DNA from 3 places in the Arthrobacter sorbitolis genome. Region 3 is predicted to be linked to each of the others. Evidence: riboswitches for the same ligand, from Rfam matches in the RefSeq annotation. Region 3 holds a riboswitch; each other region holds the start of a gene.
The links. A riboswitch is a leader RNA that binds a small molecule or an ion and turns the genes downstream of it on or off. The one in region 3 is predicted to bind S-adenosylmethionine.
Positions count from the first base shown of each region.

Region 1: another riboswitch for S-adenosylmethionine. It lies ahead of ACX80K_RS12540 (bifunctional o-acetylhomoserine/o-acetylserine sulfhydrylase); the one in region 3 lies ahead of ACX80K_RS05685 (ABC transporter substrate-binding protein).
Region 2: another riboswitch for S-adenosylmethionine. It lies ahead of ACX80K_RS13075 (LLM class flavin-dependent oxidoreductase); the one in region 3 lies ahead of ACX80K_RS05685 (ABC transporter substrate-binding protein).

Region 1 covers NZ_JBTNDM010000006.1:128,885-136,255, forward strand. Annotated here, with positions in the region: gene ACX80K_RS12510 (allantoate amidohydrolase) at 1-369, shown strand, start outside; gene ACX80K_RS12515 (formimidoylglutamate deiminase) at 366-1,814, shown strand; gene ACX80K_RS12520 (amidohydrolase family protein) at 1,814-3,016, shown strand; gene ACX80K_RS12525 (CPBP family intramembrane glutamic endopeptidase) at 3,076-3,879, shown strand; gene ACX80K_RS12530 (DUF1540 domain-containing protein) at 4,012-4,296, shown strand; gene ACX80K_RS12535 (VOC family protein) at 4,379-5,020, opposite strand; SAM riboswitch class IV at 5,201-5,317, shown strand; gene ACX80K_RS12540 (bifunctional o-acetylhomoserine/o-acetylserine sulfhydrylase) at 5,399-6,715, shown strand; gene metX (homoserine O-acetyltransferase MetX) at 6,722-7,371, shown strand, end outside.
Region 2 covers NZ_JBTNDM010000007.1:71,754-79,124, reverse strand. Annotated here, with positions in the region: gene ACX80K_RS13080 (acyl-CoA dehydrogenase family protein) at 1-541, shown strand, start outside; gene ACX80K_RS13075 (LLM class flavin-dependent oxidoreductase) at 617-2,005, opposite strand; SAM riboswitch class IV at 2,043-2,156, opposite strand; gene ACX80K_RS13070 (glycosyltransferase family 2 protein) at 2,301-4,748, opposite strand; gene ACX80K_RS13065 (chitinase) at 4,949-6,511, shown strand; gene ACX80K_RS13060 (DeoR/GlpR family DNA-binding transcription regulator) at 6,549-7,370, opposite strand.
Region 3 covers NZ_JBTNDM010000002.1:218,081-225,451, forward strand. Annotated here, with positions in the region: gene ACX80K_RS05670 (energy-coupling factor transporter transmembrane component T family protein) at 1-720, shown strand, start outside; gene ACX80K_RS05675 (amino acid ABC transporter ATP-binding protein) at 830-1,567, opposite strand; gene ACX80K_RS05680 (amino acid ABC transporter permease) at 1,564-2,328, opposite strand; gene ACX80K_RS05685 (ABC transporter substrate-binding protein) at 2,339-3,256, opposite strand; SAM riboswitch class IV at 3,422-3,539, opposite strand; gene ACX80K_RS05690 (aminodeoxychorismate lyase) at 3,647-4,525, opposite strand; gene yjfF (galactofuranose ABC transporter, permease protein YjfF) at 4,561-5,574, opposite strand; gene ACX80K_RS05700 (ABC transporter permease) at 5,574-6,605, opposite strand; gene ACX80K_RS05705 (sugar ABC transporter ATP-binding protein) at 6,602-7,371, opposite strand, start outside.

The DNA.
Region 1 (7,371 bases), on a different contig from region 3:
GTGCGCCACGAGGAGGACGCGGTGACGGCGTCGCTCATCGAGAGGATCCATGGCCAGGCCCAGAAGATCTGCGCCTTCGAGGGCTGCCGGGCCACCCTCACGGAGGAGTCGCGGAGCGGCACCGTCCACTTCGACGGGGCGCTCCAGCGCTCACTCGGCAATGCGCTCGGCCGCGCGTTCCCCGGCGCGCCCACCCTGCCCACGGGCGCCGGGCATGACGCCGGCATCCTCGGGTCCATCGCCCCCACCGCCATGCTGTTCGTGCGCAACCCCACCGGCATCAGCCACTCGCCCGAGGAGTTCGTGGAGCGCGACGACGCCGACGCCGGGGCTCTCGCGCTCGCGGACGTCCTCGAGGACCTGCTGTGACGCAGCCGCCCGTCGCCCGCGCCGTCTGGTGCGCCTCCGCCTGGCTGGAGGCGGAGGGGGTGCGCGACGCCGTGCGCGTCGAGGTCGACGCCGACGGGTACGTCGTGGGCGTCCTGCAGGGCGTCCCCGCGCGGGACGGCGACCTCGTGCTGGACGGCGTGGTGTTCCCGGCCGCCGCCAACGCCCACTCCCACGCGTTCCACCGGGCGCTGCGCGGACGCACCCACGACGGCGGGGGGACGTTCTGGACCTGGCGGGAGACCATGTACCGCGCGGCGAACGCCCTGACGCCGGCCCTGTACGAGGAGCTCGCCACGGCCGTGTACGCCGAGATGGTCACGGCCGGCTGGACGAGCGTCGCCGAGTTCCACTACGTGCACCACCGCCCGGACGGCACGCCCTACGGGCAGGCTTCCTCGGACGGCGACGGCGACGGCGACCGCGACGGACCGCACGCGATGGAGCTGGCCCTCGCCCGCGCGGCGGTGCGGGCGGGTATCCGCCTCACGCTGCTCGACACCTGCTACCTCGCGGGCGGGTTCGGGGCGCCGCTCGAGGCGGGGCAGCGCCGCTTCTCCGATGGGACCGCGGAGCGCTGGCTCGCACGGCTCGCGTCACTGCGTGCCGCCGTCGGTGCGCTCCACCCCGCACACCAGGTGACCGTCGGCGCCGCCCTCCACTCCGTCCGGGCCGTCCCCGAGGACCAGCTGGCGGTCGTCGCCGCCGACCTGCCGCCCGGACTGCCCCTGCACGTCCACCTGTCCGAGCAGCCGGCGGAGAACGAGGACTGCCTGCACGCCACGGGCTGCACGCCCACGGGGCTGCTCCACCGGCACGGCCTCGTGACGGACCGCCTGTCCGCCGTGCACGCCACGCATGTCGGCGGCGAGGACATCGCGACGCTCGCCGACGCCCGCGCCACCGTCGTCCTGTGCCCCACCACCGAGGCCGACCTCGCGGACGGCATCGGGCCGGCGGGGGAGTTCCGCCGGGCCGGGGCGACCCTCGCCCTCGGCACCGACCAGCACGCCGTCGTCGACCCGTGGCTCGAGATGCGGGCCCTCGAGCACGGTGAGCGCCTGCGCACCGGGCGCCGCGGCCACTTCGAACCGCAGGAGCTGCACCGCATCGCGGCCGCCGGCGGGGCGACGGCGCAGGGGCGCCCGCGCGCCGGTTTCGAGCGGGGATGTGCCGCCGACCTGATGGCGGTGGACCCGCGCAGCGCCCGCACGGCCGGATCCTCCCCGGAGCAGCTCGCCTACACCGCGACCGGGCAGGACGTGACGGCCGTCGTCGTCGGGGGGGTCCAGCTGGCGCGCGGCGGCGTCCACGCCCGGCTCGGCGAGCCCGGGCCCCTGCTCGCCGCTGCCATCGCCCGCCTCGACGAGGCGTCCGGCTCCGCAGCGGACCGCACCGGGTCCGCGCGCGAGGGGGCCCGGCCCTGATGGCCCTCCTCGTCACCAACATCGGCGAGCTCACGACGCAGGACGCCGACGCCCCGGTGCTCCGGCGCGCAGCCGTCATCCTCGAGGGGGAACGGATCAGCTGGATCGGTCCGGCCGCAGGCGCCCCCGCGGCGGACGAGGCGTACGACGCCGGCGGCCGCGCCGGCCTGCCGGGCTGGGTCGACAGCCACACGCACCTCGTGTTCGCCGGCGACCGGACGGCCGAGTTCGAGGCGCGCATGGCGGGACAGGAGTACGCGGCGGGCGGCATCGCGGTCACCGTCGGGGCGACGCGCGCGGCAGGGGACTACGACCTCACGCGGCTCCTGCTCGCCCGCGTCGCGGAGGCCGCGGCGGGCGGGACCACCTACCTGGAGACGAAGACGGGCTACGGGCTCGACGTCGGGCACGAGGCCCGCAGTGCACGCATCGCCGCCGGCGTCGTGGACGAGGTCACGTTCCTGGGTGCACACCTCGTCCCGGAGGGGGAGGACGCCGACGCCTACACGGACCTCGTCGCCGGCCCCATGCTTGACGCCGTCCTGCCCCATGTCCGCTGGGCCGACGTCTTCTGCGAGACGGGGGCCTTCACCGCCGAGCAGTCGCGCCGCGTGCTCGAGGCGTGCGCAGCAGCGGGCCTCGGCCTGCGCGTGCACGGGAACCAGCTGGGACCCGGCGCCGGCGTCGCGCTCGCCGTCGAGCTCGGCGCCGCCAGCGTGGACCACGTCAACCACCTCTCGGACGCCGACGTCGACGGTCTCGCCGGCACCTGGTCCGGCTTCGCCGCGGGAGGTGGGCCCGGCACCGTCGCCACCTGCCTGCCCGCCTGCGACCTCTCCACCCGCCAGCCCTTCCCGCCCGCCCGGAGGCTGCTCGACGCCGGCGCGCGGATCGCCCTCGCCAGCAACTGCAACCCCGGCACCTCCTACACCAGTTCGATGGCCTTCTGTGTCGCCACGGCCGTGCTGCAGATGGGACTGACCGTGCACGAGGCCGTCCGCGCCGCGACGTACGGCGGAGCCCTCGCCCTGCGGCGGCACACGGGCGACGACGTGGACGGCCGCCGCGCCGTCGGGTCGCTCGCCGTCGGCCACCGGGCCGACCTGCAGCTGCTGGACGCGCCGTCGGCCACGCATCTCGCGTACCGCCCCGGGATGCCGCTCGTGCATGCCGTCTGGAAGGCGGGCCGCCGAATGCGCTAGGAGTTCCCGCCGCGGGCGTCCGGCTGGGAATCCCCGGCGGCCGCTGCGAGGATAGCGCCATGCCTGCCGAGCCCGCGTCCTCCGCGCCGACCGCCGACCGCCTCCCTCCGGACGCCGCATCCCGGAAGCGGCGCATCACCGCCGAGGTGCTCATCGTCTTCGGGCTGTCCCTGGGCCAGTCCGGCGTCTACGCCGTGGTGAACCTGGCCGAGAAGCTCACCCGCGGACCCCTCGCGACGCAGACCACCACCCTCAACCCGGTGCTCAACGACCGGCAGTACTTCGACCTCGCGTACCAGCTCCTGGACATCCTCTTCGCACTGGTGCCGGTGGCCCTCGTCCTGTTCCTGCTCGGCGGGCACGGCGTCTCCGCGTTCCGGCGCCTCGGGTTCACGTTCGAGAAGCCGGTGCGCACCGTCGGCTTCGGCGTCGGCCTCGCGGTGGTGATCGGCGTCGGGACCCTCGGCGTGTACGCCGGCGGACGCGCCCTGGGCATCACGACGGCGCTCGTGCCCGCCGCGCTCGACTCCTACTGGTGGACCATCCCGGTGCTCGTCCTGTCGGCGGTGCGGCACGCGGTCCTCGAGGAGGTCATCGTCGTGGGCTACCTGTTCATCCGGCTGCGTGACCTCGGCTGGTCGACGCCCGCGATCCTCTTCACGAGCGCCCTGGTGCGGGGCAGCTACCACCTCTACCAGGGCTTCGGCCCGTTCATCGGGAACGTACTCATGGGCCTCCTGTTCGCCTGGTTCTACACGCGCACCCGGAGGGTCATGCCGCTCGTGATCGCCCATGCACTCCTCGACACCGCGGGGTTCGTCGGATTCGCGCTCCTCGGGCCCGCCATCGGGATCGGCGGCTGACCGGGCGAAGGCTCTCCTTGCCTGGTTGCGCACGCGGATCATGACTAAATTATCCGAGGCCGCGGTGCTAGCGTGGGTCCACCCGGCGGGGATCCGCGGTTCCGGCGGGCCACCCACGAACCAGGAGGAACGATGAGCATCACGAGTGTCTCCGAGTGCAGCGTCCACAACTGCTCGTTCAACCACGACGGCTGTACCGCCGTCGCGATCACGGTGTCCGGGTCCGAGGAACACGCGTCCTGCGCCACCTTCATCGACACGTCCGTCAGCGGCGGCCTCCCGAAGATGCTCGCGCATGTCGGGGCCTGCCAGCGTTCGGAGTGCTCGTTCAACCACGACCTGCTCTGCAGCGCACCGGCCGTCAAGGTGGGCCCCGGCGCCGAGGCCGCCGACTGCCTCACCTACACCCACGCCTGACCGCGCACGGGCCGGACCGACGGATACCGATGAAGGAGGGACCGGACGAGTCGTCCGGTCCCTCTCCCTGCGGTCCGATCGGTCAGATCTCGATGCGGCCGTCGGTGGTCTCGAACGTCACGGACATGATGCCCGGCGTGCCCCTCGGCGCGATCCACTGGACCTGGACACCGTCGAGCGTCTCCTCGACGTCGGTGCCGAGCCATTCGGTCACCCGCTCGGAGGAGCCCGCGATGGTCAGGCAGTCCAGCTTGACGGAGGCCGGCCGGGCCTTCGAGGGGTGGAGCTCCTCGGTCCCCTCGTCCCACCGGAGCAGGTAGGGGACCTGCGGATCGGCGATGAGCCCCTTGATGCCGATCTGCTGCCAGGTCAGTTCCTGGCCGTCGGGGAACTTGCGGTTGCCCGGGACCGCGCTGCGGCCGAGGCGCTCCTCGAAGGGCCCGAGGTCGTCGACGGCGACGCACCAGCCCATCCAGCCCCCACCGGCCTCGGAGCGGGCGCGGACGGCCTGGCCGAACGGCGCCTTGTCGGATGCGGGGTGGTTGAGGACCTCGACGACCTCGAGGTACTGGCCGTTCGCGAGGGGGAAGATCATGTTGCGGGTGCCGAAGCGGGGGTGCACACCGCCCTTCACGGGCTCCATGCCGAGCCGGGCCGAGATGCGGTCGGCCGTCGCGGCAAGTCCATCGGGTTCACAGGCGTAAGAGACGTGGTCCAGGCGCATGCGGACAGTGTTGCACTAAGTGATGTGCGTCTCGACTAAGGGTGCCCTTACTCCTGATCCGGCTTCCCATCCGCCCCTCGATCCCCATCCGTACCACCCCCTCGGAAGGCGCGGACCGGGCTCCTTCATGCGATGTCATACGTGTTGCCGGATCAGCTCCCATGGGCTTTCATGAAGGCAGGTCATGAGTGCCAGCGCGAAGCCCCGGCTTGCTGGCCGGCAACCCTCCAACCGCGGTGGGGTGCCCCGGGTGAGGACCAGGTGCGGCGCCGGACCGGCGCCGCGCAAGCGCGGGCTCCTGCGGAGCCGATGCACCCGGGGCGGCGACCCCGTCGACGGGGCAGCGGACGAGGAGGGGCCCTTCCAAGAGGGAGCACCATGTCCGACGATTGGTCCTTTGAGACACGCCAGATCCATGCCGGCCAGGTGCCGGATCCAGCCACGGGGGCGCGTGCGCTCCCCATCTACCAGACGACGTCGTTCGTCTTCCCGAGCGCGGAGAGCGCCGCGAACCGGTTCGCGCTGACGGAGCTCGCCCCCATCTACACGAGGATCGGGAACCCCACCCAGGAAGCGGTGGAGACCAGGATCGCGAGCCTCGAAGGCGGGGTCGGCGCGCTGCTGCTCGCCTCCGGGCAGGCCGCGGAGACCTTCGCGATCCTGAACGTCGCCGAGGCAGGGGACCACATCGTGGCCAGCCCCAGCCTGTACGGGGGCACCTACAACCTCCTCAAGCACACGCTGAAGAAGTTCGGCATCGAGACCACGTTCGTGCAGGATCCCGACGACCTCGAGCAGTGGCGGGCCGCCGTCCGCCCGAACACGAAGCTCTTCTTCGGCGAGGTCGTGTCCAACCCCCGGCAGGACGTCCTCGACCTGGAGGGCATCAGCGCCGTCGCCCACGAGCACGGGCTGCCCCTGATCGTGGACAACACGCTCTCGACGCCGTACCTGATCCGGCCGATCGAGTGGGGTGCGGACATCGTGGTGCACTCGGCGACGAAATACCTCGGCGGGCACGGCACCGCCATCGCCGGCGTCATCGTGGACTCGGGGAACTTCGACTTCGCGCAGCACCCCGAGCGCTTCCCGGGCTTCAACACGCCCGACGAGAGCTACCACGGGCTGGTCTACGCCCGGGACCTCGGCGTCGGCGGCGCGCTCGGCGCCAACCTCGCATACATCCTGAAGGCGCGGGTGCAGCTGCTGCGGGACCTCGGCTCCGCCGTCTCGCCCTTCAACGCCTTCCTCATCGGGCAGGGCCTGGAGACCCTCAGCCTGCGCCTGGAGCGCCACGTCCAGAACGCGCAGGCGGTCGCCGAATGGCTCGAGGGGCACGACGACGTCGAAGGCGTCGCCTACGCGGGACTCGCCTCGAGCCCCTGGTACGAGCGCGGGAGGAAGTACGGGCGGAACGGTACGGGCGCGATCGTCAGCTTCGACATCGCCGGAGGCCTGGAGGCGGGCAAGCGTTTCGTGGACGCCCTCGAGCTGCACTCCCACGTCGCGAACGTCGGCGACGTCCGCTCGCTCGTCATCCACCCGGCATCGACCACGCACAGCCAGCTCGGGGCGGAGGCGCAGCTCACCGCAGGGGTGCGCCCGGGCCTCGTCCGGTTGGCCGTCGGCCTGGAGAACATCACCGACATCCTCGCCGACCTCGACGCGGGCTTCCGCGCCGCCAAAGGAGCCTAGCCCTTCGTGACCACCTACCCTGCTGCTCCGCTCCACCCCGGGATCGACGGCGCCCCGTCGGGAGACGGCCTCCTGCGTATCGCGTCGATCGGGCCGCTGGCCCTGGAGACCGGGGGCGAACTGCCCGACGTCCAGCTCGCCTTCGAGACCTGGGGGCGGCTCGACCCGGACGGCTCCAACGCCGTGCTCGTGCAGCATGCCCTGACCGGCAGCTCCCACGTGGCACGCGGAGCGTCGGAGGAGGAGGGCTGGTGGGACTCGCTCGTGGGCCCCGGCCGCACGGTGGACACCGACCGGTACTTCGTGGTGTCCATCAACATGCTGGGGGGCTGCTACGGGTCGACGGGCCCGGCCAGCCCGGCCCCCGACGGCACACCCTGGGGCTCGCGCTTCCCGTTCGTCACCATCCGCGACTCCGTGCGGGCGGAGGCCCTGCTCGCCGATCAGCTCGGCGTCGGGCGCTGGCACTCGGTGCTCGGAGGGTCGATGGGCGGCGCACGTGCCCTCGAGTGGGCCCTGATGTACCCGGAGCGTGTGGCGCGCTGCGCCGTCGTCGCCTGCACCGCCGCCAGTTCGGCCGAACAGATAGCGTTCGCCCAGGCACAGCTGCAGGCCATCCGGCTCGACCCGGCGTACCGCCGCGGCGACTACTACGA
Region 2 (7,371 bases), on a different contig from region 3:
CCAGCTCATCCACGTGGCGACCCTCGCCGGGATCGCCCGCGCCGCCGTCCGGGACGTGGCCTCGGAGGTTCGCGGCAGGACCCGCACCTTCAGCCACGGCAACGGCACCAGACCCAGCGAGGACATCCAGGTGCAGCAGGTGGTGGGGGAGGTCTCGGCACTCGCGTTCGCGTCCGAGGCTGCCGCGCTCCGGGTGGCCGAACTGCTGCAGGAGGCCTACGAGGCACACCTCGGCCTCCCGCCCGGGGAGGCGGATGCGGCTGCGGTGGCGGTCGAGTTCGCCTCCTCGCAGGCGCAGATCGTGGTGACGGAGCAGGTGCAGCGCGCTGCGGCCGCGATCTTCAACGCCCTCGGCGCGTCGTCGACCCGCCGGGGACTCCAGCTCGACCGGCACTGGCGCAACGCGCGCACTATCTCCTCCCACAACCCGGTCATCTACAAGTCCCGCGTCGTGGGCGACTGGGAGATCAACGGGACGGTACCGGAGTTCGTGTGGCGCGCAGGGGATGCGCCGGCCCCGGGCGGCACCGCCACCTCCTAGCACGCAGACGACGACGGCGCCCGTGAGGTCCCGGGCGCCGTCGTCGTCCGTGGCCGCGCTCGGCGGCCCAGTCCGTCAGGGACGGACGTGCTGGAGGCGGTAGCCGGCCCCCCGATGCTCCTCGGGCAGGCGGTCACCCCTGCCGAACAGCTTGTGGCGGAGCGTGCCCTCCACGTACTCCGTCGGGTAGGCCCCGCGCTGCTGCAGCTCCGGGATCACGTACCGGATCACGTCCTCGAACGAGCCGGGGGTGACGGCGTAGGCGAGGTTGAAGCCGTCGACGTCGGTCTCCTCCACCCAGGCCTGCAGCTCGTCGGCGACCTGCGCACCCGACCCGACGATCCTCGGCCCGAGTCCGCCGATGCCCGCCCACTCGGCGATGTCACGGACCGTCCAGGGGGCGCCGTCGTCGTTCACCTTCTGGAAGTTCGCCACCGCCGAGTGGATGGCGTTCGACTCCACATTGCCGAGCGGCTCGTCGGGACCATAGACGGACAGGTCCACCCCGAACCAGCCGGACACGAGCACCAGGGCGCCCTCGTAGCTGACGTACTGCTGGTACTCGGCGTGCTTCGCGTACGCCTTCTCCTCCGTCTCGTCCGTGATGACGGTGAGCAGCGTGTAGATGCGGACGGAGTAGCGGTCGCGTCCCTCGGCCTCCACCGCGTCGCGGATGCGGCCCACCACGTCCTTGAGGATCTCCTTGGTGGGCGCCCCCACGAAGACCGCCTCGGCGTTGCCGGCGGCGAACGCGATACCCCGCGACGATGCCCCGGCCTGGAAGATCACGGGGGTGCGCTGCGGCGACGGCTCGCTCAAGTGGATACCCGGGACCGTGAAGTAGGTGCCGTCGTGGTTGATGTCGTGGACCTTCGAGGGGTCGGTGAAGACACCGGACTCGCGGTCACGGACCACCGCGTCGTCCTCCCAGGACCCCTCCAGCAGCTTGTAGAGGACCTCGAGGTACTCGTCGGCGTGGTTGTACCGCTCGTCGTGCTCCAGCTGGTCCTCGTTGCCCATGTTGCGCGCGGCCGAGGGGAGGTACCCGGTGACGACGTTCCAGCCGACCCTGCCGTTGGTGAGGTGGTCCAGCGTGGAGAGGCGGCGGGCGAACGGATACGGGTGCTCGTAGGCCGTACCGGCCGTGACGCCGAAGCCGAGGTGCTCGGTCACCAGCGCCATGGCCGAGACGAGCAGGAACGGGTCGTTGACCGGTGTCTGGGTCCCCTGCCGGAGGGTCGCCTCGTTGGAGCCTCCGTAGACGTCGTAGGTGCCGAGCACATCGGCGATGAAGATGCCGTCGAAGAGGCCCTTCTCCAGGGTCTGCGCGAGATCGGCCCAGTAGCGCAGGTCCTTGTAACGCCAGGACTGGTCGTCCGGGTGGCGCCAGAGTCCGGGCGACTGGTGGCCCACGCAGTTCATGTCGAACGCGTTGAAGCGGATGTGCCGGGGTACTGCGGGCATCGGGAAACCTCCGGATCGAGGCACTGCCATGGAGGGAGCGCCGTACTTGCCCGCACGTTGCGTGCCGGGCCGAATCCTCACCTGGGGCACCCCACTACAGCGCGGGGGTTGCCGTCCAACAAACCAGGGTTTTGCGTTGGAACTCTTGATTCTGCTCCCGAGCCTAGGACGGGGTCCGACGGCGGGTCCAGACGCACCTGTCATGTCGCGTCACGAAGGGCGCCCGGACCGCGGGCACCGCAGCGCCACGTACAGCGCCCGGAGGTGCCGGCGGGCGCTGTGCGTCGGGGGCCGGTTACCGCACCCCGGCCCGACGGCGGCGGTCGTTGCCCGAGCGCAGGTCCCGGTTCAGGCGGCGGTCGCCGTGGTAGAGGATCGACGACCAGTCCGCCTCGGCCGCGGTCTTCGGCACGACCTTCGACTCCTCGACCTTCTTCGTGCGCGGCGCCACGTACAGCCAGTTCAGGACGCCGAGCCACATGTCCACCAGGGAGTTCTTGATCCCGATGTAGGCGCGGATGGCACCGGCGGCCAGGACCGCATTCAGCCCGGCGAAGACGGCGTTGCCCCAGTTCTGCTCCAGCACGTCGCGGGCGAGCGTGAGCAGCGAGAACGCGACGATCAGGTACGGGATCACCACGTAGAGGCCCGGAGCCGCGGTGCGGTCCTTGACCTTCGGTGTCCGGACGAACGGGATCTTCTCCCCCGTGAACGCCTGCTGGATGGACTTCAGCACGCCGGCGAGGTTGACCGGCAGCAGCACGAGGTTGAAGCCGTAGATCCGGAAGATGTCCGAGAAACGGTGCCCACAGTCGCGCAGGTCACTCCCCATCGCGAGGAAGTAGGGCGCGGCCGCGAGGAACACGACGGGGCTGAGGAGCCTGCTGTCGTAGGGGTAGGCGAGGAGGAACAGCAGGCCGAAGCTCGCCCAGGCGATGGACGCCATGTAGTTGACGCGCAGCAGCACCTCGCGGGCGAGCACCTGTTCGCGGAGGTGGCGGCGCCGGCGGAGCTGGTTCCACAGCTTCGGCAGGATCAGCAGGCCACCGTTCGCCCAACGCCGGCGCTGCACCACGAGGGATCCGAAGTCCGGCGGCGTGGCACTGTAGCTGAGCCGCTCGGGGTAGTTCATGAGCGTCCACCCGTGCGTGCCGAGGTCCACGCTGGACTCAGTGTCCTCGATGACGGTGCGGTCCTGGATGTAGGTCTTGATCTCGAAGCCGCCCACGTTCTCGACCTCCACGATGTCCTCCACCGCCTGCTTCCGGATGACGGCGTTGGCGCCCACCCAGAACGTGGCCCCGTAGTAGGACATGCCCTGGTGCAGGATGTGCTGGATGTCCGTCGTCGCGCCCGCCACCCGCTCGATGCGCGTGGGCGCCCCACGGAAGGACGAGTACGGCGTCTGCGTCACGGCGATCCGCTCGTTGCCGGGCGATTCGAGCAGGTGGACGAGGCGCAGGCAGTAGTCGCGCAGCAGCAGGGAGTCGGCGTCGAGCGTGAGCAGGTACGTCGAGTCGGTGACGTCGAGGATGTCGTCGCCCTCGCCGCCCTCCCCGTCCGCCAGGGGGCGCAGCACCGTGCCCGTGGCCACCTGCTCCTTCCGCCAGCGGTGACCCATGAGGGAGATGTAGGCGTTGAGGTTCATGGCCTTGTTCGCCTCGTGCGAGAGGGACGCGTAGGCCTTCCGCTCGAACGTCTCGAGCCGCGTGTTGAAGATCCGCACGAGCCGCACGTACAGCTCGCGGACGCGGTCCGGCTCCGGGCACTGCTCCTGCACCAGCGCGGCGTCGAGCGCGTACATGGTCAGACGGAGCTCGCGGGCGAGGCCCATGAGGACGAGGTCCACGAAGAACTCGTCCACGTGGTCGGCCACGGTCTCGGCGTCGGCCATGTCCTCGAGCCAGACGGCGGCGGCCTCGTACGCGGCGATGAGCGGGGGCAGGTCGTCGCACGACGGCGGGGTGTCGCCGTCGCGCGCGGCGAGGTCCGCCTCGAAGTCCCCCAGTGCGGCGGTCGCCCGGGTGGAGGGCTCGAGGAGCGCGGACTCGATCTCGAAGGAGAGCGCCCGTGTGGCGTCGAGCCGCTCGCGGATCACGGGGTCCTTGGGGTGGGGCGGGTCGTCGAGGAGCAGCACCACCCGGATGTTCGGGAACTCCTGCAGCGCCGCGGACCAGAGCGTGGCACGGACGACGGCGGGCTCCTCCGCGTAGGAGGGCACCAGCACCGTGATGCCCTCCTCGTGGTGCGCGAAGTGGCGGTCCAGCTCACCGCGCGGCACGCGCCGGTGGTCGCGGAACCGGTACAGCGCACCCTGGCGCGCCAGCAGGTACATGAGCGCCGAGAACGTCAGGAACGTGACCACGATCAGGTACGACGTCGCCTCGATCTGGAACCGGAAGCCGGCGTTCGGGTTGTTGGCGAACTGCCGCAGGATCGTCGTGACGATGTATGTGAGCCAGGCCAGCACCGTGACCACGATGCCGATCCGGCCGAGTGCGATCTTCCGCGACGACGGCGTCGGGTGCACGATCGACAGCGGCTCGGACCGCCGCTCGGCACCCCACTGCCGGCGTCGGGCCGGTGCGGCGCCGGGAGCCGCCGCGGCCACCTGTTCGAGGACGGCTGCGGCGGCAACGCCCGACGACGGCACGGCGGTCGCGCCCGCGGTCCCGGCCGGCAGGGAACCGGCAGGGGATCGTCGTCCGCGTGCGGACTCGGTGGCATCGCTGGGTCTGGACATGGCTACCTCGGCAGTAGGCGGACGGGTGGACGCACGACGTCGCTCCCGCGACACGCAGCGTCACTCTCCACCATCGGCCCGCCCGCCGTCAGCGTTAGGGAAAAGAATGACGGGGGCGGTATTTTCCTTTACGCTTCAAGCGTCTCGCGCACCCGGGGTGCGCTCTTCCGCCTCCCTCGAGGCTGTCATCTGGGGTCCATGTGTCTGCACGCTTTCCTGGCCGGAAACTCTCCGTCCTCCGCCTCTGTGTCCTGTCCGTCGTCGTCGGCGGTCTCGCCGTCGGCGGCCTGACCGGCTTCGACCGCTGGGAGGACGCGCGGGCCGCCGAGAGCACGGGTGCGTTCTTCGCGGGGTACGTGGACGTCACCGCGACGCCGTCGTACGAGTTCGAGGACCCGGCCGTTGAGACCGGCGGCAGCGTGGTGCTGTCCTTCATCGTGGCGTCGAAGACCGAGCCGTGCACCCCGTCCTGGGGTACCTTCTACGGGCTGGACGAGGCCGAGGCCGGGCTGGACCTGGACCGTCGCGTCGCCCGACTGACGCAGGACGGCGGGGAGGTCATCGTGTCCTTCGGCGGCCTCCTCAACGACGAGCTCGCCACCGCCTGCACGGATCCCGACGACCTGAAGGACGCCTACGCGGACGTCGTCGACCGGTACAGGCTCTCCACCGTCGACCTCGACATCGAGGGCGAGAACCTGAAGGACACCGAGGCGGGCCAGCGCCGCGCGGAGGCCCTTGCGGCCCTGCAGTCCGAGCGGGCCGGCACGGAGACCCCGCTCAACGTCTGGCTGACCCTGCCGGTCGCCCCGACCGGGCTGACCGCCGAGGGGACCGCCGCCGTCGCGCAGTTCCTCGAGGCCGGCGTCGACCTCGCCGGGGTGAATGTCATGACCATGGACTACGGCGGCAGCCGGCCCGAGGGCACGAGCATGCTGACCGCGTCGCAGAACGCCGCCGACGCCACGCACCGCCAGCTGCAGGTGCTGTACGAGCGGGCGGGTATCGAGATCGGGCCGCAGGCCGCCTGGCGGAAGATCGGGCTGACGCCGATGATCGGGCAGAACGACGTCAAGGGCGAGGTCTTCACACTCGACGACGCCAAGGCCTTCAACGCCTTCGCCGCCGAGCGCGGAGTGGGCCGCATGTCCATGTGGTCGCTGAACCGTGACGGCACCTGCAGCGAGAACTACGCCGACACCACCGTCGTCTCGGATGCCTGCAGCGGCATCGACCAGGAGGGGCTCCAGTTCGCGCCCCTGCTCGGGGCCGGCTTCGAGGGCCGGGCCGCGACGCTCGCCGGGGAACCCGTGGTCGAGGAGGCTCCCGAAGCCCTGGTCGAGGACGACCCCGAGACGAGCCCCTACCCCGTCTGGTCCGACGTCGGCACGTACCGCGAGGACGACCGCGTGGTGTGGCACGGCAACGTGTACACCGCGAAGTACTGGACGCAGGGAGACCTGCCGGACGATCCCGTGCTGCAGGCGGAGGAGACCCCCTGGACGCTGCTGGGACCCGTGCTGCCGAACGAGCGGCCCGTGCCCGCGGTCACCGCGCCGGCCGGGCTCTACCCCGAGTGGGACGCGAAGGCCGTGTACGAGCGCGGCGACCGGATCCTCGTCGGGGGCCGGGTGTACGAGGCGAAGTGGTGGAGCCAGAGCGACAGCCCGGAGGCGGCCGAGCAGGGCTCGGACGCGTCGCCGTGGCAGAAGCTCGACGACGCGGCGGTGCTGAAGGCCGTCGAGGAGACGTCGGGCTCCTGATCCACTCGTCGGTCGGGGTCTCCCGACCGACTGCGGCTCAGTCCGCCTCGCCCTCGGGCAGCAGGACCGTCACGCCCGCCGCATCGAGCGCAGCGGCCAGTCCCGGTTCAGGAGCCTTGTCGGTCACGAGGAAGTCGGCTCCCTCCAGCGGCACGATCTGGGCGAACAGCCGACGACCGAGCTTGGTGGAATCGGCGAGGATGGCCGTCCGGTCCGCACGCCGGACCATCTCGGCCATCATCGTGGCGTCGCCCAGGTTCGAAGCGGAATACCCCGAGGCGTCCACCGCTCCGACCGCCACCAGCGCCATGTCGCAGCGGATATCCACCTCCGGCGTTGCCGCACTCATGGCAAGGGTGACGGGACCGGTCGTCGCCTGGGTGAGGGTACGCACCGCTCCGCCGAACATGTAGAGGTCGCGGAAGACGGTGGGTGAGATCTCCGCCGGGATCCGGAGATTGTTGGTGGCGATCGTCAGGTTGCGGTGGTTCCGTAGCGCCCGCGCCACCGCGAGGCTCGTGGTGCCCGCGTTGATCATGAGCACCGACCCGTCGGCGACCAACTCGACCGCGAGCTGTGCGATCGCTTCCTTCTCGGTCGTCTGCATGCTGAGGCGCACGTCGATCTCCCGGTCGCGCCCCGCCCGCTCGGCCGCGCTGACGGCACCGCCGTGCGTGCGTACCAGGACGTTCTCACGATCGAGCTGGTCGAGATCACGACGGATCGTGTCGATGGAGACGTTGAAATGGGCGGCGAGGTCCGCGACCGTCACGCGCCCTACTTCGTCGACGTAAGCCGCGAGATCTGCTTTCCTTCCCGCCGGGAGCTGCCGTGAGCGTTGCAGTTCTTGCGAAGTCATG
Region 3 (7,371 bases):
GCCGTCGCGATCACGCTGGCGCTCCTGGCCAGCATCGACTGGGTGAGCGCCGCAGTGGTCCTCGCCTGCGAGCTCGCCCTCATGCCGTTGCTGGGCATCAGCATCGGCGGCCTCGCCCGGCGCATCTGGCCGCTCCTCGTCGCCGCCGTGGTCGGCGCCTACGGCACCGCCCTGCTCGCCGAGAAGACCGGGGCGGTCCTGCTCGACGCCGGGCCGTTCCTGTTCACCGAGGGATCCGTGGCGGCCGGTGTCGCCGTCGGGCTGAGGGGACTGGCGCTGGCACTGCCGGGCATCTTCATCCTCCTCACCACGGACCCCACGGACCTCGCCGACGCCCTCGCGCAGAAGCTGCACCTGCCGCACCGCTTCGTCCTCGGCGGGCTGGCAGCGCTGCGGCTCGTGGGGCTCCTCGTGGAGCAGTGGGAGACCCTCGGGCTCGCGCGGCATGCTCGCGGCATCGGTTCGGACGGCTCCGTCCTCGCCCGCGCCCGGAACCTCCTGGGGCAGTCCTTCGGGCTGATCGTGCAGGCCATCCGCCGGGCCACCCGGCTCGCGACGGCGATGGAGGCGCGCGGCTTCGGCGGCGGGCCCCGCACCTGGGCCCGGACGAGCACCTTCTCGGGCCTCGACGCCGTCGTCGCCGGCGTCGGGCTGCTCATCGCCGCGGGCGCGGTGACGGCGGCGGTGCTGGCCGGGACGTGGAACTTCCTGCTGTCCTGACGGGGATCCCGGGGCTCCCGGTCGTCCCGAACGCCACGGAAGGCCGCGGGCACGACACACGGAACGGGGGCCCGCCGAAGCGGACCCCCGGTACGGGACTGGATGGTTCCTAGAGCACGTCCGAGAGGAACGACTTCAGGCGCGGCGTCTGCGGATCGTCGAAGAGCGCGGCCGGTGGGCCGGTCTCCACCACGACGCCGGCATCCATGAAGGTCACGGTGTCCGAGACGTTGCGCGAGAAACCCATCTCGTGGGTGACGACGACCATGGTCATGCCCGCCGTCGCGAGATCCGCCATGAGGGCGAGGACGCCCTTGACGAGTTCGGGGTCCAGGGCGGAGGTCGCCTCGTCGAAGAACATCACCTCGGGGTCCATGGCGAGCGCTCGGGCGATGGCCACGCGCTGCTGCTGCCCGCCCGAGAGGTTGCCCGGACGGACGTCGGCCTTGTGCTTCAGGCCCACGAGGTCCAGCTGGGCGAGGGCCTTCTCCCGCGCCTCGCCGGCCGACATCCGGCGGAGCTTCCGGAGGGCCAGCGAGACGTTCTCCAGCACCGTCTTGTGCGGGAAGAGGTTGAACTGCTGGAACACCATGCCGATGCGCCGGCGCAGCTCGTCCGGGTTGTCCTTGAGAACGGACCGGCCGTCGAGCAGGATGTCCCCCTCGTCCGGTTCGATCAGCCGGTTCAGGACGCGCAGGAGCGTCGACTTCCCGGAGCCCGACGGGCCGATGACGGACGCCGTCGTGCCCTGCTCCACGTGCAGGTCGATCCCGCGCAGCACGTGGTTGGTGCCGAAGGACAGGTGCAGGTTCTGCCCGGTCAGGGTTCCCGATTCGAGAGTCGTCACGCCTTCGCTCCTTCGCCGATCTTCGCGGCCAGTTCGTCCGGTTCGGGCTTCTGCTTCTTGCCCACGCGGAGCCGGTTGTCGATGAAGTTGACCAGGTGGGTCAGCGGGATGGTCAGGCACAGGTAGAGCACCCCGGCCGCGATAAGCGGCGACAGGTTGCCGGTGTTGCTCGCCGCGTCGTTGCCGACCCGGAAGAGCTCCCGCTCACTGGCGACGAGCCCGATGAAGTAGATCAGCGACGACTCCTTGATGAGCGAGATGAACTGGTTCACCAGGGCGGGCAGCACGCGCCGCACGCCCTGGGGGACCACCACGAGCTGCATGGACGAGCCGTAACTGAAGCCCAGGGCACGCGAGGCCTCCAGCTGGCCCTTCTCCACGCTCTGGATGCCGGACCGGAAGATCTCGCCGATGTACGCCGAGGCGATCAGCGAGAGGGCGAGGATGCCCAGGGGGTACGGGCTGGTGCTGCCCGTGACCTGCCGGAGGATCGGGCCGAGCCCCAGACCGATGAGCAGGATGATCACGACGGCGGGCAGCCCGCGGAAGATGTCCGTGTAGATGCGGGCGATCCACCGCAGCACCCGGTTCCGCGAGATCCCCATGATCGCGAGGATCATGCCGACGATCGTCCCGATGATCCCTGAGGCCAGGGCGAGCATGAGCGTGTTCGGCAGTCCGACGGTCAGGAGGTCGGGCAGGACTGCGGCCATCGCCTCCCAGTCGAAGAACGTCTTGCCGAGCTGTTCGAGGGCATCCATGCAGGGACCGCTACTTTACTTCCACGGCTTTGCTGCCGGGCTTCCAGTCGGAGGGCATCTCGCGGTCCGGGTACCACTCCTCGGTGAGCTCCGTCCAGGTGCCGTCGGCGACGACGGCGTCGAGGCCAGCATTGAGGGCGTCGATGAGGGGCTGGTTCTCGCTGTTCACGGCGTACGCGGTGAAGTTCTCGGTGTTGATGATCGTCTCGGCGATCGTGGTGTCGTCGCCCTCCTTCACCTGTCCGGTGGCCTGCTGCGACGGCGCGACCCACGCGTCCACCTGGCCGTTCTTCACGTTGGCGTACACGGTGTTGTAGTCCGGGAAGCGCACGGGCTCGAGGCCGAGGGTGTTGGAGACGTAGTCGTCCTGGACGGTTCCCTGGACCACGCCGATGCGGGTGCTCTCGGACAGCGAGTCGAAGCCGGTGACCGAGGAGCCGTTCTTCGCGACGACGGCCATGTAGCCGAAGTCGTAGCCGTTGGTGAAGCCGACGTTCTCGCGACGGGCCTCCGTCGTGGAGATCGACGAGGATCCGACGTCGTACTGCTTGTTCTGCACCTGGGCGAGCAGCGCCGAGAAGTCGGTGGACGCGAACTCCACCTCGAGGCCGAGCTTGTCGCCGATGGCGCGCAGCAGTTCGTTGTCGTAGCCGGTGAAGACGCCGTCCTCCAGGAAGATGTTCGGCGGTGCGTCGGAGAGCGTCCCGACGCGCAGCGTGCCGTCGGTGATGAGGCCGAGTTCCGCCGTGTCGATCTCCTCGACCGGGGTGGTGGTCTCGGTGGTGTACTTGTCCAGCGACTGCTGGTCGCTGCCGGCCAGGGCGTCGGTGGTCTCGGTGGGTTCGCTGCTGCTGCTGCTGCCGCAGGAGACGGTCAGGGCGAGCAGGGGCACGGTCAGTACCGCGAGGACCTTGCGGGAGAGGTTCATGGTGTCCTTCTTCGAGGCGGGCCCCGAGAGGGGCGCGCTGGGTGGGGCTGCTGGACGCCGGAGGCCGGCGGGGGAACGACTGGCTGCTGGGTGACACGCTCGCTGTTCTGGGCTGTGCGCGCTGTGGCGGGCGGACCCGGAGGAAACACCGGGACGGACCGCACGACGCCGTACTTGCCAACCGGGGGACTGGACCCGGCGGCCGAATCTTCACCTGGAGCACCCCACTACGGGAGAGGGTTGCTGTCCAGCCGGCCAGGGCCGATGGCTGGAACTCTTGATTTGAGCAAAACGCTAGGGCAGCACGGAGGGCCGGGTCAAAACGGGAACGTCACTATTCCGGTTCTTGACGTCGAAATCCGCCTCCTGGGGCGCATTGTGTGGCGGAGATTACACGAAACGGTCCACGAGTGCGGTGAGTTCGGCCGTAAGGGCGGCCGAGGTGCGGAGCTCCCGGCCGTCGAGCGAGAGGACCGGCGCGAGGAGCCGGATGCTCGAGATGAGCCAGACGGCGTCGGCCTCGAAGAGGTGGTGCGGTTCGAGCGGACCGTACCCGAGGTCCCACCCCTGCTCCTTCGCCGCGGTGAACAGTGCGGCCTGCGAGGTGCCCGCCAGGATCCCGCTCTCGAGCTGCGGTGTGACGAGGGTCTTCCGCCCGTCGCGCTCGTGGGCGAGCAGCACGGTGGAGGTGGGCCCCTCGAGGACCTTGCCGTCGGAGGAGGTGAAGATGACGTCGTCGGCGCCGGCGGCCTTCGCGTGGCGGATCGCGGCCATGTTGACCGCGTAGGAGAGGGTCTTGGCGCCCAGGAGCAGCCACGGGGCGCGCTGTGCCACGGTGCTGTCGTACCCGCGCTCGAGCAGGAGGACCTTCAGGCCCGCCTCGCGCTGCGCCAGCGTGGCCGCCGGGACGGGCGCGACCTGCACCCACGCCGTCGCGCGTCCGGCGCCCTCCATGCCGCGCGTGGCGACCAGCTTCACGACGGCGGTGCTCCTGCCCGGGTCCGCCGCGGCGAACTCGCGGAGGCCCGTGCGGATGGCACGGCTCCACGCGCCGGCGTCGGGCACCGCGAGGTCGAGGGCGGCGGCCGACGCCGCGAGCCTCGCCAGGTGCGCCTGTTCCTTCCGGGGCGTCCCGTCGACGGCCAGCATCGATTCGAAGACCCCGTCCCCGCGGGTGGCACCGAGATCGGTGGCCATCAGCTGCGGCTGCGCGGCATCCGCGATCCTGCCGTCGTCGGAGGCGGGGTCGAGGAACACGAGAACGGTCATGGGTCCCAGCGTATCGGCCGGAGGATCCGCGGTCGTCAGGTGAGTCTCACCTTCCGGGTGAAGAGTTTCTGCAGCAGGATGAACGCGAGGAGCAGGGCGCCGATCACGATGCGCGTCCACCAGGAGCTGAGGGTGCCCTCGTAGGAAATGAAGGTCTGGACGATGCCGAGGACGAGCACCCCCGCGAGGGACCCGAGCACGTAGCCGTACCCTCCGGTGAGCAGCGTCCCACCCACCACCACGGCGGCGATCGCGTCCAGCTCGAGGCCCGTGGCCGCCAGGCTGTACCCGGAGAGGCTGTAGAACGAGAACAGGATCCCGGCGATCGCGGAGCACAGTCCGCTGATCCCGTACACGAGGACCTTCGTGCGCGGGACGGCGAGGCCCATGAGCAACGCCGAGGACTCGCCGCCGCCGATGGCGTACACGGTCCGGCCGAACCGCGTCTGGTGCAGTACGTAGAACGCGGCGGCGACGACGAGCAGCGCGATCACGACGCCGGGGGAGACGAACAGCTTCCCCACCAGCGGGATCCTCGCCTGGGCCATGGACGTGAAGAACGGGTCCGTCACGGTGATGGAGTCGACGCTGATGACGTAGCAGAGGCCGCGCGCCAGGAACAGGCCCGCGAGGGTGACGATGAACGGCTGGATCTCGAAGACCTGGATGACCAGCCCCATGAGCAGGCCGAAGGTCGCGCCCGTCAGGAGCACGAGGGCGATCACCGCGACCGGGTTCCAGCCGGCCTGCAGGAGGGAGGCGGCGATCATCATGGACAGCGCGACGACGGAGCCGACCGACAGGTCGATGCCCCCGGTGAGGATCACGAACGTCATGCCCACGGCGAGCACGATGAGGAAGGTGTTGTCGATCAGGAGGTTGAGGAAGACCTGCCCGGACAGGAACCCCGGGTACATGGCGGCGCCGACGGCGAACATCGCGAGGAACAGGCCCACCGTCGCAAGGGTGGGCGCGTACCGCGCCCTGCCCTGCAGGCGGCTGATCCGGGAGCGGTCGAGCGGAGCGGGTGTGCGCGTGAGGACGGACATCAGACGGCCACCTCCACCGTGGACTGCTCGGTCACGGGACGCCTGCGCCGTCCCAGGAGGGTGCGGGCCCTGCTGGACTGCAGGAGGCAGACGATGATCACGACGAGCGCCTTGAAGACCAGGGTGGCTTCGGGTGGGATGCCCAGCGTGTAGACGGTGGTGGTCAGGGTCTGGATGATGAGCGCTCCGACGAGCGTCCCCACGAGGCTGTACCGGCCCCCGGCGAGGGAGGTACCGCCGATGACGACGGCGAGGATCGCGTCCATCTCGATGTACAGCCCGGCGTTGTTGGAGTCCGCCGCCGTGACGTTTGAGCTGATCATGAGCCCGGCGACCGCCGCGCACAGTCCGCTGAAGATGTACACGGTCCAGGTGATGGTGCGGGCATCGAGTCCGGCGAGGCGGCCGGCCACGGGGTTGATGCCCACGGCCTCGATGAGCGTGCCGAGGGCCGTGCGGCGTGTGAGCAGGCCCGCGACGCCGAACGCGGCCGCCGCGATGAGGATCGAGATGGGCAGGCCCAGGAAGAAACCGGCGCCGATCGCCTGGTAGGAGTCGTTGGAGACGGAGATGATCTGGCCATCGGTGACCAGCTGCGCCAGTCCCCGGCCGGCGGTCATCAGGACGAGCGTAGCGATGATCGGCTGGATCCCGATGACCGAGACCAGGAAGCCGTTCCACGCGCCGAGGACCAGGCCGGCGACGACGGCGATCGCGACGCCCGTGGCGGCGGTCCGCAGGGAGGTGGGGTCGGGGGAGCTGTAGATGTACATGCAGGAGATCGCGCCGGCGATCGCCGCGACCGCACCCACCGACAGGTCGATGCCCCGTGAGGCGATGACGAGTGTCATCCCGAGGGCGATCAGGAGGGTCGGGGCCCCGTTGCGGAGGATGTCGATGAGGCTCCCGAACAGGTGGCCGTCCTGGACGCGGACCGAGAGGAAGTCCGCGCGGAAGAGCTGGTTGAGCAGGAGCAGGAGGACCAGCGCGAGGACGGGCCAGGTGAGGCGGTGCCTCAGCAGCGCGCTCATGCGTTCGTCCCCGCGATGACCGTCATGACGTCTTCCATGGTGACTCCGTCGTTGGGTATGTCCGCCACCATCCGCCGGTCCTTGAGGATGGCGATGTGGTCGCTGAGACGCAGCACTTCCTCGAGTTCGGCCGAGATGAAGACGACGGACATGCCGTCGGCCGCCAGGCTGCTGATGAGCTTCTGGATCTGCGTCTTGGCGCCGATGTCGATGCCCCGGGTCGGCTCGTCCAGGATGAGCAGTTTCGGATCGGTGATGAGCCAGCGCGCGAGCAGCACCTTCTGCTGGTTGCCTCCGCTGAGGTCACGGATGAGCGAGTCCTTGTTGGCCGGGCGGATGTCGAGGGCCCTGATGAAGCGCTCGGCCAGCTCGTCCTGCGTGGTCCGGGGGACGCGGCGCCACCAGCCCTTGCCCGCCTGCATCGCCAGGATCAGGTTGTCGCGCACCGAGAGGTCCCCGATGAGTCCCTCCTCCTTCCGGTTCTCGGAGGAGAACGCGATGCCGCGCTCGATCGCGGACCGCGGGGTGCGTAGGGTGCGCGTGGTCCCGCCGATGCTCAGCTGCCCCTGGTCCGCCCTGTCGACGCCGAAGAGCAGCCGGGCCGTCTCGGTGCGGCCGGACCCGAGCAGGCCCGCGAGGCCGAGGATCTCGCCGGCGTGGACGGTGACCGTGACGTCCCGGACCGAGCCCTTCCGGCCCAGGCCCTCCGCGCGGAGGAACGGGACTTCCTGCGTGCGGTCCGGATGGCGGCGGCTCTCCGCCTCCT